DNA from 2 places in the Raoultibacter phocaeensis genome. Region 1 is predicted to be linked to the other one. Evidence: predicted binding sites of a transcription regulator. Region 1 holds the regulator's gene; the other holds the start of a gene.

Region 1 (3,383 bases):
GTCGAGAAACAAGCACTGCCCGACGAGCGCATCGAGCAGAATCCGGTCATGGGAAACAAGCAGGCCGATGCCCTTGTACGAGGCGAGTGCCTTGAGAAGGACATCTCTCGTTCGGGCGTCGAGGTGGTTGGTCGGCTCGTCTACCGCGAGCACCGTCGGTTCGAGCGAAAGCGCACAAGCGATCTGGACGCGCTTCCGCTCGCCATGGGAAAGCGTGTCGTAGCGCCAGAGCCATTCGTCTTCGAGCTCGAGCATCGAGCGCAGGCGAACGGCATACGGGGTATAATCGACTGCGAAGTCGAACAGGTTCTCGGGTACATGCTCGGTCGATTGAGCGCAGTATACACCCGCCGGTGCAGGCCTGATGGCCCCTGCTGAGGGCTGCTCGATTCCACACAACAGCTTCAGCAGCGTGCTCTTTCCGGACCCGTTATTGCCGACGATGCCGGTCCAGCCTTCGCTGAACGTTGCCGTCACGGTTTCGAGGGCATAAGTTGGCGAATCTTCGTAAGCGTAGCTCACATCGGTTAGGTGCAGATACATGGCGACCTCCATTGAAATCAGAGGCGCAACGAATGGGTTTATGCAAAGGAAGCTGAGGAACGATGCTAGAAAACGATTGCACACCCGGTTGCGACAAAGGAATACGGCTTGTTGCATGGGTGCCCGAAGGCAATCGTTATTTGCGCATGTCTTTTCTCCTCGTATACGGTAAGAACGCCCGGTGGCGTTTCAACGAAGGAAGTGTAGCATATTCCTGTTCTCCGTGCAAAAAGAATGCGCCCCGGTTTCCCAGGGCGCTCACGCAGCTTCTCGCAGAACGCAGCATCTGCGGAAGACCGGATAGGCGAACGTTCAGACGCCGAAGAAGATGGTTGCGAAAGCAGCTACGGCAAGAGCGAGACCCGCGGAGACCGATTGCCACGGCGCTATGCGCCCGAAGGCTTTCCCTTGCACGGTTCCCGTACGAACCTCGGTAGCGAACTCGGAGTCGTGCAGCTTCTGGCTGAAGCGATGCACCTGGGTTGCAGCATGCGAGCCGTGCGATGCTTCGCGCATCGGAAACTCGATAATCGCCGCACGATCATGCATTCCGGAGACATCGGCCTTCAAAGCGGACGTTCCCACCACGGAGTAGCGCGCCTCGAAATTATTCATAAAACTGCCTCCTTGCTCTTGCATAGAACCTTTGTTCGTGTATACTATATGGCGAACAAAGGTTCATGTCAAGTTATTTCTCAAACATTTGTTCGAATTTTTGAAAGGAAGCCTTATGGCAGAAAAAGTCACGAAACGTCAGCAAGCGGTCCTCGACTGCATCGAGAGCTGCATCCGCGAGAAGGGGTACGGCCCCACCGTGCGCGAAGTATGCCAGAGCCTTGGCCTTTCCTCCCCCTCCACGGTCCACGTGCATCTCAAGGCACTTGAGGACAAGGGGCTCATCAAGCGTGATCCTCTCAAATCCCGTTCAATTGCCCTCACCTACCAGCTCGAAGATCACGAGTTTCCCGGCTCGGCCGAAGTGTCGCAGCCGAATTTCGGCAACCTCGTCAACCTTCCCCTTGTGGGCGACGTCGCAGCAGGTGTTCCCATTCTCGCGGAAGAGAACATCACCGATACCATCACGCTTCCTACCGATATCGTGGGCGATGCGGCTGCGTTCCTGCTTTCGGTTCGCGGCGACTCCATGATCGAAGCGGGTATCAACAGCGGTGATTACGTAGTGGTTAAAGAACAGCCTACCGCCAACAACGGTGACATCGTCGTAGCCATCATGGACGATGGCGCAACGGTAAAGCGCTTTTACAAGGAGTCCGACCACATCCGTCTGCAGCCCGAAAACTCTTCGATGGATCCCATCATCACAACCGATTGCTCTATCGCGGGCAAGGTAGTAGCTGTTTTCAGGCGCCTTTAAAACGACTACGGTACCGTTTAGCGTTTCACGAGGGAGCCGGTACGCCCCGACCGCTTATCGAACCGCGCTGCGGATCGTTTGCGGTCGGGGCGTTTTCGTATGACGGCCGATCGGGTCGAGCCTTACTCGGTTACAAGAAACTCGCTGAACATCGATGTGTAGGCGGGGGCTATCAGCATGTCTATACGCGTACCATCCTCGTCATGTTCTTCGCGTACGATCGAAGCGCGCTCATGCGCAATCGATACGAGGTCGCCCCGCCCGTACGGCACAAGCACCCTCAGCAGCTCGTCGCGGGCCGAAGCGATCGAGCTTACGCGTTGCACCAACTCGTCGATGCCGTCTCCCGTCAGCGCCGACACGGCTACGGCGTCGGGGTGGCGCTTTGCAAGCGCATCTCGCTCGTCGCAATCCAGCAAATCGATCTTATTGAACACTTCGACGCGCCTGATATCCTGCGCCCCGATTTGCCCGAGCACCTCTTCGACCGAGCGGATCTGGGCCTCTCTCTCGGGTGAAGAGGCGTCGATCACATGAAGGACGAGATCTGCTCCCGTAATCTCGTCGAGCGTCGATTTGAAAGCTTCCACAAGCGTATGGGGAAGTTTCTGAATAAAGCCGACCGTGTCGGTGAGCGTAATTTCCCGTCCCTCGGGAAGCACGAATTTCCTCGTCGTCGAATCGAGCGTCGCAAACAGCTTGTCGTAGCTGAGGACGTCGGCATCGGTGAGCGTGTTGAGCAGACTCGATTTGCCTGCGTTGGTGTATCCGGCAAGCGATACTTTGAACATACCGCTTTTGTAGCGGCTCTCCCGCTGAAGCGCTCGCACATCGGCGAGTTGCTTGAGTTCGCGTTTGATGGAGGTTATGCGCTTGCGCACCATCCTGCGGTCGACTTCGAGCTGGCTTTCGCCCTCGCCGAACCTCGAGCCGACACCGCCGCCCATGCGGTTCGAAGCGAGATGCGCCCACATGCCGCGTAACCGAGGGAGCAGATACTGGTTTTGCGCGAGCCTTACCTGCAGACGCCCTTCCTTCGTGGTTGCGTGGAGCGCGAATATATCGAGGATGAGCGCCGTGCGGTCGATGACTTTCACATCGCGCGGTACGATTTTTTCGAGATTCGATTGCTGAGACGGTGTGAGTTCGTCGTCGAATATGACAACATCGGCGCTGTGGGCACGGCACATGTCGGCGACTTCTTCCGCCTTGCCCGAACCGATAAACGTGCGGGGGTTCGGGGCGTCGAGCTTCTGCGAAGTGGAGGCAACCACGTCTGCACCGGCAGTGTTCGCCAGTCTGCCGAGTTCGGCAAGGCTTTCGGAGACGGGCCATGTCGTATCGCCGCGGTCTATGCCGACGAGCACAGCGCGCTCGCGTACTTCTTCAATGGTGAAATGCTTGGATTGGGTCATGGCAGTATGGCCTTTCAAAAGGTTCGGATGGGTGTATGCGAGTAAGAGCT
Region 2 (3,383 bases), 510 kb from region 1:
GACCGGCAAACGCGTACGCGAACGGCAGGCTCATAACCATGATCGCCGTAAACAGCACGCACGCGGTCACTGCCGCTCTTCCGAAAAACCGTTTCATCGCAATGCCCCTTCCACTGACGTGCGATCAGCTAGATCGCACCGATCTTCTTCTTGATAGCTGTCGAGTACTGCCGCGTTACAATCACCGATTCGCCGTTTTCCAACACGAGCTGCAGTCGTGCGTTGAAATCGGGGCGGATTGCGCGAACCTTGGCGAAGTTAACAATCATCTGCTTGGATACGCGTACGAAATCGAGTGAGGCGAGCTTGTCTTCCGCTTCGTACAGCCGCAGGGCGCACTCGAACACGCCGTCGGCCGTGTAAGCGAACACGCGACGATCCACCGCTTCGACGTAGAGAACGCCCGACGCGTCGATCAGATGCGTGCTCCCCTCCCGCTTGCCGACGATGCGCTTGTCGAACGCCTCGAGGTTCGCGACGATGCGCCCCACGCGCTCGTCGACATGCGGGCAGCGGATATCGACGAGGATGTCGTCGAGATCGCGTTCTTCGTTGATGGATATGCGCATGGCACGCCTTCCGTTCGCTTTCGTTCACGTTGTAGTATCCCGAAGGATGCGCGCAAGGACAAGCGAGAGGTGCGCAACCTGCATCGAAGGCGACATGAGATGCAGCAAGCGGCATCGAATTGTCGCCCGCACGCAATCGGAAAGAAAGAACCGCAGATCTGCAGTGCTCTATACTAAACGGGAAAACCGAGCATGTCGTCAAGCAGATGCGCGATGCGATGCTGCGCTCTCGTCGCGCAGAGGAAGGAGGATGCCGTGTTCTATGTAACAGGCGACACCCACGGCAGCTTCTCGCACATACGGCGGTTCGCACGCAGCCGCGACCTCGGCACAAGCGATACTATCGTCTCCCTCGGCGATACGAGTCTGAACTACCACGGCGACGAACGAGACGACAAAGCGAAGCGCAAGCTTGCCGCCCTGCCGTTCACCCTGCTCTCTCTGCGCGGCAACCACGACCGCAATCCGCTTGAAGTGGACGGAATGGAAACGCATCCGTGGAACGGCGGAACCGTGCAGTGCGAACCGGCTTATCCGAACATTCTCTACGCCGTCGATGGCAGCGTTTTCGACTTCGAAGGCCTGTCAGTGGCGGCTATCGGCGGTGCATACAGCGTCGACCGCGGTTACCGTCTTGAAAACGGATACACCTGGTTTGCCGACGAACAGCTCGATGACGAGCAAAAGCGCACTGTCGAAGCGGCACTCGAGGCGCGCGGCTGGGCGGTCGACTGCGTACTGACGCACACATGCCCGAAGAAGTACCTCCCGCATGAAGCGCTTTTCGACACCATCGACCAGAGCACCGTCGACGACAGCACCGAAGCCTGGCTCGATATACTGGAAGAACGGCTCACCTACCGAAGATGGTACTGCGGGCACTTCCATATCGATAAGACCGTTGATCGCATGCGCTTCCTCTACCGCACCATCGAAGCGCTGAGCGTTTAGGCAGAGCCTGCGTGCGGCACGGGCAACCGGGCCCGAGCCCTCGCGCATTCGGACTTCCGCCGACTTCGGATTACCGTTTGGCCGTCGGGAAACCCCGGGAAGAAAACCAGAGTCCCAAGCATACCTTCTTGACAACGAACATGCGTTCTCGTACCATAACACAAACAAACATTCGTGTCAGGGAGCAGTATGGACGTAGCGGATAAACTGGAGATACTCGCAGATGCAGCTAAATACGATGTCGCCTGCACCTCGTCGGGCATCGATCGCGATGCGCAGAAGGGCAAGCTCGGCAATACGCTCGCTGCCGGCATCTGCCACAGCTTTTCAGCCGACGGGCGCTGCATCACGCTCCTCAAAGTGCTCATGACCAACGTTTGCGTGTACGACTGCGCCTACTGTGTCAACCGTTGCTCCAACGAAGTCGCCCGCGCCGCGTTCAAGCCGCGCGAGCTGGCAGATCTCACGATCGGCTTCTACCGCCGCAACTACGTCGAGGGCCTCTTCTTAAGCTCGGGCGTCATCAAAAGTCCCGACTACACAACCGAGCTCATGATCCAAACGCTTTCCATTCTGCGCTTCGAACATGGCTTTCGCGGCTACATTCACGCGAAAGCCGTTCCGGGCACCTCCCCCGAACTCGTGTACCAGCTCGGCCACCTTGCTGACCGCATGAGCGTGAACATGGAGCTGCCTTCGCAGAAGAGCCTGCAACTGCTCGCTCCCGAGAAGAACAAGCAGAACATCCTCGCCCCCATGAAGCAGATCAAGGAGAACATCGCCGAGGATAAGGATACGCGCGCTATCATGCGCAAGCACACCACCTACATGGCAGAATGCACGCCGAAGAAGAAAACGCGTGCATTCGTTCCGGCGGGCCAGAGCACGCAGATGATCATCGGCGCCACACCCGAAAGCGATTACCACATCCTCAACCTATCGGCGTCTCTGTATCGTACGCTCTCGCTCAAACGCGTGTTCTTCAGCGCGTACCTGCCGGTGAACGACGATGCGCGCCTCCCAGGAAAGGATGCGATCGAACTCAACCGCGAGCACCGGCTCTACCAAGCCGATTGGCTTCTGCGCTTCTATCGGTTCGACGTCAACGAGATCATCGACGAAAAGCATCCGTTCCTCGATCCGCTGCTCGATCCGAAGGCTAACTGGGCTATCAACAACCTCGACAGCTTCCCTGTCGAAGTGAACACCGCCCCCCTCGATATGCTTTTGCGCGTGCCGGGCATCGGCGTGCGCGGCGCAAAGCTCATCGTGCGCGCCCGCAAGCATTCAACGCTCAGAGAACCCGAACTGCGCAAACTCGGCATTGCCTACAAGCGCGCGCGGTACTTCATCACCTGCAACGGCACGTATGCCGGCACGGGAGCCGATTTCTCGCGCGAAGGCCTGCGCGCGCAGCTGGCAGCGCCCATCCAAGGCGGCAGGCACGGCCGTCGGGCCGACAGGGTGATTCCCGGTCAGATGAGCTTGTTCGAACAAACCGATACGCCCGGGCCCCGAATCACGCGCCCCGATGCGCTCGGTGCGCCGGATCCGCTTGCCGCCTCGGTGCCCGAATGGTTTCGAGCTCCCGGGCAGATGGCAGCCGACAAGCTCGCCATACTCGGCACCCCCGGCCGCGAGCGCATCAGTGCGAAAGCGTCGGCATGATCGATATCGCCTACACCTACGACGGATCGCTCGAGGGCCTGCTGTGCGCCATCTTCGCCTCGTATGCGAACAAGGAGGATCCGACCGACGTCGTTTCGAGTACGGCTCTGCAAGCGCGCCTCGGACAAACCGTTCGCGAGGTGGAAACCGACATGGCCGTCGCGCTGCGCGTGCAGAAGGGAATCTGCCGCAGGT

What was found. Region 1 encodes LexA, which represses DNA repair genes until DNA is damaged. Its sites were predicted from a motif close to CNAACANNTGTTNG; they were not measured.
Region 2: a site for LexA is predicted at 1,682-1,695, ahead of FJE54_RS14365 (putative DNA modification/repair radical SAM protein). Genes of this name have one in related genera too.

Annotation. Positions count from the first base shown of each region.
Region 1 covers NZ_CABDUX010000002.1:996,383-999,765, reverse strand. The annotation lists gene FJE54_RS12040 (ATP-binding cassette domain-containing protein) at 1-543, opposite strand, end outside; gene FJE54_RS12035 (hypothetical protein) at 856-1,158, opposite strand; gene lexA (transcriptional repressor LexA) at 1,274-1,918, shown strand; gene hflX (GTPase HflX) at 2,041-3,333, opposite strand.
Region 2 covers NZ_CABDUX010000002.1:1,506,036-1,509,418, forward strand. The annotation lists gene FJE54_RS14350 (DUF3021 domain-containing protein) at 1-97, opposite strand, end outside; gene FJE54_RS14355 (LytTR family DNA-binding domain-containing protein) at 129-569, opposite strand; gene FJE54_RS14360 (metallophosphoesterase) at 825-1,520, shown strand; gene FJE54_RS14365 (putative DNA modification/repair radical SAM protein) at 1,710-3,188, shown strand; gene FJE54_RS14370 (TIGR03915 family putative DNA repair protein) at 3,185-3,383, shown strand, end outside.